DNA from 3 places in the Bradyrhizobium sp. KB893862 SZCCT0404 genome. Region 3 is predicted to be linked to each of the others. Evidence: predicted binding sites of a transcription regulator. Region 3 holds the regulator's gene; each other region holds the start of a gene.

Region 1 (3,278 bases), on a different contig from region 3:
TTGAGATCGACGCCGGCTTCCCGCATCCACACCAGCAGCGTCGAGCCCGACAGCGCCAGCGGCAGCCCCGAGGAAAAGCCGAGGAACAGTACGATCAGCACCCGCGGCTGCAGGTAAACGGCCAGACTCTCGCGCCAGGAGGTCGCAGGAGCAGAAGTCGCGTCGGAGGAGGTCGCGTCGGGTGCGGTCATGGGGTGGTGTTAGCAGATTCTGGCCGCGATGCCTCGTCTCCCTCTCCCCGTTCTTACGGGGAGAGGGCGGGGTGAGGGGCCTCTCTCCACACATGCGGTGGTCGCGAGACCTGTACCCCCTCACCCGGATTGCTGCGCAATCCGACCTCTCCCCGCAGGCGGGGAGAGGTTAGCAAATCACTCCCCCGCCTGAAGCTTCCGCGGGAACAGCTCCGGCGCGGTCGCCACCAGGCGCGGGCCTTCCGCCGCCGTATCGCTCTTGCTGAAATCGAGCTCCTCGATCCGGCCGGCGCGCTTCTCGATCTTATCGGCGGAGATCAGGATCTGGCGGACGTCCTCGTTCGCATCGGAAAAATGTTTCTGCAGCTTGACCACGCGATCCCTGAGACGACCCAAATCGTCGCCGAGCTTGATCACTTCGGTCTGGATCTGGTCGGCGGCATCGCGCATGCGCGCGTCCTTCATGATCTGCTGCATCACCTGGATCGCCAGCATCAGCAGCGAAGGCGAAACCAGCACGACGCGGGCGCGGTAGGCCTTCTGGATCACGTCGTCGAAGCCGTCGTGGATTTCCGCGTAGACGGATTCCGACGGCACGAACATCAGCGCCATCTCCTGGGTCTCGCCGGTGACGAGATACTTTTCCGCGATGTCGCTGACATGCTTCATCACGTCGCCGCGCAGCCGCTGCGTGGCGACGCGCCGCTCCTCGTCGGTGCGGGCGTCGTGCAGCGCGGTCATCGCCTCCAGCGGGAATTTCGCATCGATGCAGAGCGGGCGCTGGTCGGGCAGGAACACGACGCAGTCGGGCCGCTTTCCGGTCGAGAGCGTGAACTGGAACTCGTAGGAGCCCTTGGGGAGACCGTCCTGGACGATCGCCTCCATTCGCGCCTGCCCGAAAGCGCCGCGCGACTGCTTGTTGGCGAGCACGTCGCGCAGGGTGGTCACCTGCGTGGTGAGGTCGGTGAGGTTCTTGTGCGCGTTGTCGATGATGCCGAGCCGCTCGTGCAGCGCACGCAGGCTCTCCATGGTGTTGCGGGTCGAGTGTTCCATCGACTGGCCGACCCGGTGGGTCACCGAATCCAGCCGCTCGTTGACCGCTCGCGCCATCTCGGCCTGGCGGCCGGCCAGTGCCTGGGTCATGGCGTCGGCCCGGCCGGCGGCCTCGCTCTGGGCGTGCAGCACCTGGGCGAGGCGCTCCTCGAGCTCGTCGGCCCGGATCGCGTTCGCCATGGCGAGTTCCGCGCCGCGCCGTCCGGATCTGGCGATCACGACCGCAATCACCACCAGCAGGATGAGGACGAGGGCCCCGAAGCCGATCAGCGCGTCGATCGTGCGCACCGGCCAGTCGCCCAGCATGAAAATGATCTCGTTCATGGCAGCCCTTCTAGCCGATTCGCGGGAATCCGCGAACGAAGAGGGAACGTGCGGGGTTAATGCCCCCCTAATTTTTATGGTTAACCAAAGGTGAAGTTTTATGGTTAGCGGAGGGTTAACGGGGTTCCTCGCCGCATTGACCGCATCCGGCGCGGGGCTTAAATCGCGGCCATGGCCCTCAGAGAAATCATCATCCTGCCCGACAAGCAGCTGCGTCTGGTCTCCAAGCCGATCGAGAAGGTCACGCCGGAGATCCGCAAGCTTGCCGACGACATGTTCGAGACCATGTACGACGCGCCCGGCATTGGCCTGGCCGCGATCCAGATCGCGCAGCCGCTGCGGCTGATCACCATGGACCTCGCCAAGCGCGACGAGAACGGCGAGACCACGCCGCTGCCGCGCGTCTTCATCAATCCGGAGATCATCGCCTCGTCCGAGGAGCTCTCGGTCTACGAGGAAGGCTGTCTCTCGATCCCCGAATATTACGAGGAGGTCGAACGGCCCGCGAAGGTGCGCGTGCGCTTCACCGACCTCGACGGCAAGGTGCACGAGGAGGATGCCGAGGGCCTCTACGCCACCTGCATCCAGCACGAGATCGACCATCTCAACGGCGTGCTGTTCGTCGACTATCTGTCGAAGCTCAAGCGCGACCGCGTGATGAAGAAGTTCGAGAAAGCCGCCAAGCGCGCGGAGTAGCCAAGCCCTCCGCCGTCATGCCCGGGCTTGTCCCGGGCATCCACGTTCTCTCGCGCCGCGGGCAGGAAAGAACGTGGATGGCCGGGACAAGCCCGGCCATGACGAGTACCTTGCTCGCGTCCGAGGATTGTCTCGCCACATGCCCCTCCGCCTCATCTTCATGGGCACGCCCGATTTCTCCGTGCCGACGCTGCTCGAGCTGGTCGCGCATGGCCACGAGATCGCGGCTGTCTATACGCGCGCACCGAAGCCGGGCGGGCGACGCGGCCTGCAATTGCAGCCGACCCCGGTCGAAGAGGCCGCGCGAAAACTCGGCGTGCCCGTGCTGACGCCGAAGACGCTGAAGACCGAGGAAGCGCTGGAAGAATTTCGCAGCTTCGACGCCGATGCCGCCGTCGTCGTCGCCTACGGCATGATCCTGCCGCAGGCGATCCTCGATGCGCCGAAACTCGGCTGCTACAATCTTCACGCTTCGCTACTGCCGCGCTGGCGCGGCGCCGCGCCGATCAATCGTGCGATCATGGCGGGCGATGCCGAGAGCGGCGTCATGGTGATGAAGATGGATGTCGGCCTCGATACCGGCGACGTCGCCATGGCCGAGCGTCTTGCGATTACCGACACCATGACCGCGCTCGATCTGCACGACCGTCTCTCCCGCCTCGGCGCGGATCTGATGGTCCGCGCCATGGCGGCGCTCGGGCGGGGTGGGCTGCAGCTGAAAAAGCAGAGCGAGGACGGCGTCACCTATGCGGCCAAGATCGACAAGGCCGAGGCGCGGGTCGACTGGACCAAGCCCGCGCACGCGGTGCTGCGCCACATCCACGGCCTGTCGCCATTTCCCGGCGCCTGGGCCGAGCTCGACAATGCGCGCGTGAAGATCCTGCGCTGCGAGCTCGCCAAGGGATCGGGCGAGCCGGGCGCGGTGCTCGACGACCTCCTTACCATCGCTTGCGGCGAGGGCGCGATCCGCATCATCGAGCTGCAGCGCGAGGGCAAGGGCCGGATGCAGGCCGC
Region 2 (3,278 bases), 120 kb from region 3:
AACAGGCCGAGCGGGATCTCGGCCGTGACGTTCTTGAGGTTATTGCCGCGCGCGTTGACCACCTTGATGGTGCGGCGATGGTTCGGCGGGCGCCGCTCCGGCACCTCGACCTCGAGTTCGCCGGTCAGGTACTTGCCGGTCAGCGATTTCGGGTTGCGCATGATCTCGGCGGGCGTGCCTTCGGCGACGATGTTGCCGCCATGCATGCCGGCGCCGGGGCCGATGTCGAGCACGTAGTCGGCGAGGCGAATGGCGTCCTCGTCATGCTCGACCACGACCACGGTGTTGCCGAGGTCGCGCAGCCTCTTGAGGGTGTCGAGCAGGCGCGCGTTGTCGCGCTGGTGCAGGCCGATCGAGGGCTCGTCCAGCACGTAGAGCACGCCCGTCAGGCCCGAGCCGATCTGCGAGGCCAGGCGAATGCGCTGGCTCTCGCCGCCGGACAGCGTGCCGGACGAGCGGGACAGCGTCAGATAGTTGAGGCCGACGTCGAGCAGGAAGGTCAGGCGCTCGCGGATCTCCTTCAGGATGCGGCCGGCGATCTCGTTCTGCTGCTTGTTCAGCGCCTCCGGCACGCCCTCGAACCATTCGCCGGCCTTCTTGACCGACAGTTCCGAGATCTCGCCGATATGCTTGCCGCCGACCTTGACGCAGAGCGCCTCGGGCTTGAGGCGGAAACCGTTACAGCCGCCGCAGGGCACGTCGTGGAAATATTTTGCGAGCTCCTCGCGCGCCCACTCGCTCTCGGTCTCGCGATAGCGGCGGTTGATGTTGGTGATGACGCCCTCGAACGGCTTCTTGGTGTCGTAGGAGCGCACGCCGTCCTGGTAGGAGAACTTGATCTCGTCCTCGCCGGAGCCGTAGAGGATCGCATCGCGCGTCTTCTTGGCGAGATCCTTCCACTTGGTGTCGACCGTGAACTTGTAATGCTTGCCGAGCGCGGTCAGCGTCTGCTCGTAATAGGGCGAGGACGACTTGGCCCAGGGCGCGATCGCGCCCTTGCGCAGCGACAGGTCCTTGTCGGGAATGACGAGGTCCTCGTCGACATGCTGCTCGACGCCGAGACCGCCGCAGGCCGGGCAGGCGCCATAGGGGTTGTTGAACGAGAACAGGCGCGGCTCGATCTCGGGAATGGTGAAGCCGGAGACCGGGCAGGCGAATTTTTCCGAGAACAGGATGCGCTCGGGCCCGCTCTTGTCGTGGATTTTTGCGGTCTTCTTTTTCTCTTCTGCAGGGGCGGCCGCGGGCGCGTCGGCGAACTCGACGACGGCCAGGCCCTCGGCGAGCTTCAGCGCGGTCTCAAAGCTCTCCGCGAGGCGCTGGCCGATGTCGGCGCGCACCACGATGCGGTCGACCACGACGTCGATGTCGTGCGGGAATTTCTTGTCGAGCGTCGGCGCCTCCGCCAGCTCGTGGAAGGTGCCGTCGATCTTGACGCGCTGAAAGCCCTTCTTGAGCCATTCGGCGAGCTCCTTGCGATACTCGCCCTTGCGGCCGCGCACGACGGGGGCGAGCAGATAGAGGCGGGTGCCCTCGGGCAGCGCCAGCACGCGGTCGACCATCTGCGAGACGGTCTGGCTCTCGATCGGCAGGCCCGTGGCCGGCGAGTAGGGCACGCCGACGCGCGCCCATAGCAGGCGCATGTAATCGTAGATCTCGGTGACGGTGCCGACAGTCGAGCGCGGGTTCTTCGAGGTGGTCTTCTGCTCGATCGAGATCGCCGGCGACAGGCCGTCGATCTGGTCGACGTCCGGCTTCTGCATCATCTCGAGGAACTGGCGGGCATAGGCCGAGAGCGACTCGACGTAGCGCCGCTGGCCTTCGGCATAGATGGTGTCGAAGGCGAGCGAGGATTTGCCGGAGCCGGAGAGGCCGGTGAACACCACCAGCTTGTCGCGGGGAATCTCGACGTCGATGTTCTTGAGGTTGTGCTCGCGCGCGCCGCGGATCGTAATTGCGCGCTGGCTGGAGCCGGCGTTCTGTTGTTGGCGCTTCGCCTTGATCACTTCATCCATCCGAGTTGCCCTCAAGGAAGCCCAAAGGTGCGCAATCGCGCCAACAAAAAAGGCGCGCTTCGCCCGGAACCGGGATCGGCGCCAATGGGTATGGCAGCGAACGTAGGAAGAACGGAGACGGATTTCCAGAGGGAGTTGCGAATCGTCAACGGAATGTTGGCGCTCTGGCGGCATCTGGCAGCAGGAACTGCGCTGGACCATGCCCGCAAAGGAAAAAAGGCCGGCGCGAGGCCGGCCTTTCGTAACGCGAGGGCGCTGAGCGTTGCTCAGTACTTGGCGACGACCGGGCCGCCGAAGGTGTAGTTGAGGCGGACGGTGCCCATATCGACGTCCTGCTTGATGCGGTCGATGCGGTCGTTGACGCCGAGGATCGTGAAGCTGACGTTGCGATGGCCCATGAACAGATGGTCGTATTCGATGGCAACGGACCAGTTCGGCGCGAAACCGAATTCGAGGCCGGTGCCGACCGCGCCGCCCCAGCGCGTCTCGCTTGCGCTGTCGAGGACGACGCCGCCCACCAGACCGTCGTATTTGGCGTGCGTGACGGCCGCGCCACCCTTCACGTACCAGAGCACGTTGTTCCAGGCGTAGCCGATCTGGCCGGTGAACAGACCCAGCGCATCGATCCTGGTCTGGTTGACCAGCGGTGCGAGCACTAGGCTCGTGTTCGAGCCCTTCAGGTCGGCCCAGTCGCCCTGGGCTTCGAGGCCGAACACCCAGTTGGCCGACTGCCAGCGATAGCCGATCTGGCCACCGACGATGCCGCCGGTCGCGTTGTGGCAGCCTTCAGCCGTGTCCGGACCGGGAACGCCGAAGATATTGTTAACGTCCCAGCAGTTGCGACTCGAGGCGCCACCGCCGTTGATGCCGATATAGAATCCGCTCCAGTTGTAGATCGAGGCCACGGCGACCGGCGCCTTGGTGTAGGGGCGGGCCGCAAGATCGGCCGCCGAAGCCGGTGTCAACGCGCTGAGTGCGAACAGGCTGGCCGAGGCCAGCAAGATCTTCTTCATCTGAATTCCCCAGTTCCATTTCACTTGGCTGCCTTCCACAGGAACGGCAGCCGACGCTACGACCCAAACGAATGCTGCAACCTTACATTATTGAATCCTAAGGTTGTGTCACTCGTACGCCACAGCTCCTGGAAAACGCGAGAGGCCGGCCGGCGTCTATCGCTACGCGCGCAAAAACAAAAGGGCCGGCGCGAGGCCGGCCTTTCGTAACGATGGTGCGTCGGAGACGAAGCTCAGTACTTCGCGACGACCG
Region 3 (3,278 bases):
TTCTCGTGCTTGCCATGGCCATCCTCGTACCGGTTTGCCTCGCCTTCCGGATCATGCCGCGAAGGACCTGACATCCATCTTCCATGACAATCCAGGCGGCGCAGGATGAATCATCCTGCGCCACGGTGTTTTGCCTCTGCGCTCCCACTCGGCTAGAACTCTCGCCGCCGATTTGCCGAACGTGCTCTGCAGGAGTTCTCACCCGTGGCCCTGATGCCGGTATCCGACGCGCTTGCCGCCGTGCTCGCCGGCGCGGAGCCCCAGCCTGAGGAAATGGTCGCCCTCGATCAGGCCTTCCACCGCGTGCTCGCTCGCGACGTCGCGGCACGGCGCACGCAGCCGCCGGAGGCGATGTCGGCGATGGATGGCTACGCGGTGCGGGCTTCAGACGCGGCGACAATCGATTCCCAGCTGACGGTCATCGGCGAGGTCGCCGCCGGGCGCCCGTTCGCAGGATCGGTCGGCACCGGCGAGGCCGTGCGGATATTCACCGGCGGCGTCGTGCCCGCCGGCGCGGATGCCGTGGTGATCCAGGAGGACACGGTCGCGGACGGCAAGCGCATCACGATCAAGGAAGCAGCGCTTCCCGGACGCCACATCCGGCGGGCCGGCGTCGACTTCGCCGAGGGCGATGTGCTGCTGCGCAAAGGAACCAGGCTCACCGACCGCGACCTGGCGCTTGCCGCCGCGATGAACCATCCGCAGCTCCCCATCCACCGGCGCCCGAAGGTCGCGATCCTCGCCACCGGCGACGAGCTGGTCATGCCGGGCTCAGCGCCCGGCCCCGGCCAGATCGTCTATTCCAACGGTTACGCCCTGCACGCGCTGGCGCGCCAGGAGGGCGCGGATACCATCGACCTCGGCGTCGCCGCCGACACGCTGGACGCCACCACATCAGGCATCCGCCGGGCCCGCGAGAGCGGCGCCGACATCCTGATCACGACCGGCGGCGCCTCGGTCGGCGACCACGACCTGGTGCAGCAGGCGCTCAAGGCCGAGGGCATCGCGATGTCGTTCTGGAAGATCGCGATGCGGCCCGGCAAGCCGATGATGCACGGCCGCATCGGCGCCATGCGCGTCATCGGCCTGCCCGGCAATCCCGTGTCGTCCTACGTCTGCGCTTTCCTGTTCATGGTGCCGTTGATTCGCGCGTTGTCGGGTCGTTCGGTGATTCACCATCGACGCGAACGCGCCGTGCTCGGCCGCGACGTCGGCGCAAACGATGTCCGCGAGGACTATCTGCGCGCGCGCCTGGAGCTGCGCGACGACGGCACGCCGATCGTGCTTCCGGTCAATCATCAGGATTCCTCGCTGCTTGCGAATCTCGCTGCGGCACAGGCACTTCTCGTGCGCGCGCCGTTCGCGCCCAAGGCCGAAGCCGGCACGCCTTGCGAGGTGCTGCTGCTGCCGGTCTGAGCGCCGTCAGCCCACGTGTTCCGCGAAGTTTGCCGCGTTCACGGTAAATTAAGCAGTTGCGGAACATGTATCGAACATATAGTGTCCGTTCATGATTTGTTTCGAGCATGTAGCGGCTTATAGCTGAATTCAGCGTCTCGGAATCGAACGACATCAACCGGGGGATTTTGGTCGAGATGTTAACGCGCAAACAATACGAGCTCCTGCGATTCATCAGCGAGCGATTGAAGGAAAGCGGCGTGCCGCCCTCCTTCGACGAGATGAAGGACGCGCTCGATCTGCGCTCGAAGTCGGGCATCCATCGCCTGATCACCGCGCTCGAGGAGCGCGGCTTCATTCGGCGCCTGCCCAACCGCGCGCGCGCCATCGAAGTGATCAAGCTGCCCGAGCTGCAGGCCGCCGCCGGCAACCGCCGCGGCTTCACGCCGAGCGTCATCGAAGGCAATCTCGGCAAGGTGCGCACGACATCCAGCCCGGCCGCCGACGAAGGTGAACGTCCCGTCGCCGTGCCGGTCATGGGCCGCATCGCGGCCGGCACGCCGATCGAGGCGTTGCAGACCCGCAGCCACACCATCAGCGTCCCGCCCGACATGCTCGGCTCGGGCGAACACTACGCGCTCGAAGTGCGCGGCGATTCCATGGTGGAAGCCGGCATCCTCGACGGCGACATGGCGCTGATCCAGCGCAACGAGAGCGCCGACACCGGCGACATCGTGGTGGCGCTGATCGATGATGAGGAAGCTACCCTGAAGCGCTTCCGCCGCCGCGGCGCCTCGATCGCGCTCGAGCCCGCCAACGCCGCCTACGAGGTCCGCATCCTCCCGCCGAACCGCGTGAAGATCCAGGGCAAGCTGATCGGCCTCTACCGGAAGTACTGAGCAGTATCCGGACAAGCGCACAGCGGTTGTCCGGAAAGGTCATGCTCAGCCAATAGCGAGAGCATCCGGGCGTCGCCGGTTGGCGACGCGCATCAACGATTGGAGCGGATCATTGTCCGCTCCGGCTGGATAGTCTTTCTGGTTCTGCACAGATTATCCGGCCACCTCTCCAGCGCTACATCCTCGGCACGCCGCGCGGAGCACGCATCGCTCCGCAAGGTCTTTCAGAAGTCGAGGAGACAACATGCGCAAGATCGTCCTGAGCATCGTCACGATGGCGCTGATCACGGCATCAGCCTCGCAAGCCGTTGCTGCACCGTCGCATCATGTCCGCAAGACGGCGCCGGCGACGGCGAGCGAGCAAGCCCGCAACGCCCGTGCCGCGCTTGCACAGCCATCGCAATCCGCCTGGCAATATTCCGGCTGGTCGGCGCCGGCAGGACGCTGACACACCCTGCCGGAATGCACGGGAGCGGACTTTGTTCCCAGTGGAGGCGGGAAAGATATTGTGATGGCGGCCTGCGGACCCAAGCCGCAGATTTGCCTACAACCAAGCAGACGCTTGCGGGCTTCCACTCTGATAGAGGCCTGCGCCTCGATGAGAGGCGCGGGTTGCTATCTTCGAATGAGGAGCACCCCGATGTGTGACTACAGCCTGCACGCCGTTGCGACGCGTCCCGCGGAAGTCGGCGAGACCATCGTCACGACAACATTCCGCGGCACCTCGACGCGCGGCTTCGCTTCCGAAGCCGACATGTCCGTCGCCGTATGCCTGCTGCCGGGAACGGAGCTCGCCTTCGCCGACAACGTCCGTTACGACAATCGCTGGATCTGGACCCGCACCATCAACTCCCGGGTCGGCAAGTTCGGCAAGATCGATCCGAACATTCCGGATCGCCATCACGATGCAATCGAATTCCCCGACGGCAAGTACGTGCTGGTGACGCAGCTCGTCGAGGGGCAGCGCGCAACCGTGCTGCAATT

The links. The regulator LexA, encoded in region 3, represses DNA repair genes until DNA is damaged. The targets are predictions, from matches to a motif close to TGTTCNNNNTGTGTTCNG.
Region 1: a site for LexA is predicted at 1,600-1,617, ahead of JQ617_RS17735 (DNA recombination protein RmuC). Genes of this name have one in related genera too.
Region 2: a site for LexA is predicted at 2,109-2,126, ahead of uvrA (excinuclease ABC subunit UvrA). Genes of this name have one in related genera too.

Annotation. Positions count from the first base shown of each region.
Region 1 is NZ_JAFCLT010000003.1:782,332-785,609, reverse strand. Features, by position in the region: gene JQ617_RS17740 (AmpG family muropeptide MFS transporter) at 1-191, opposite strand, end outside; gene JQ617_RS17735 (DNA recombination protein RmuC) at 369-1,568, opposite strand; gene def (peptide deformylase) at 1,740-2,264, shown strand; gene fmt (methionyl-tRNA formyltransferase) at 2,404-3,278, shown strand, end outside.
Region 2 is NZ_JAFCLT010000001.1:1,242,523-1,245,800, forward strand. Features, by position in the region: gene uvrA (excinuclease ABC subunit UvrA) at 1-2,012, opposite strand, end outside; gene JQ617_RS06235 (outer membrane protein) at 2,279-3,025, opposite strand; gene JQ617_RS06240 (outer membrane protein) at 3,259-3,278, opposite strand, start outside.
Region 3 is NZ_JAFCLT010000001.1:1,119,741-1,123,018, reverse strand. Features, by position in the region: gene JQ617_RS05635 (molybdopterin molybdotransferase MoeA) at 205-1,416, shown strand; gene lexA (transcriptional repressor LexA) at 1,593-2,294, shown strand; gene JQ617_RS05625 (hypothetical protein) at 2,539-2,742, shown strand; gene JQ617_RS05620 (hypothetical protein) at 2,935-3,278, shown strand, end outside.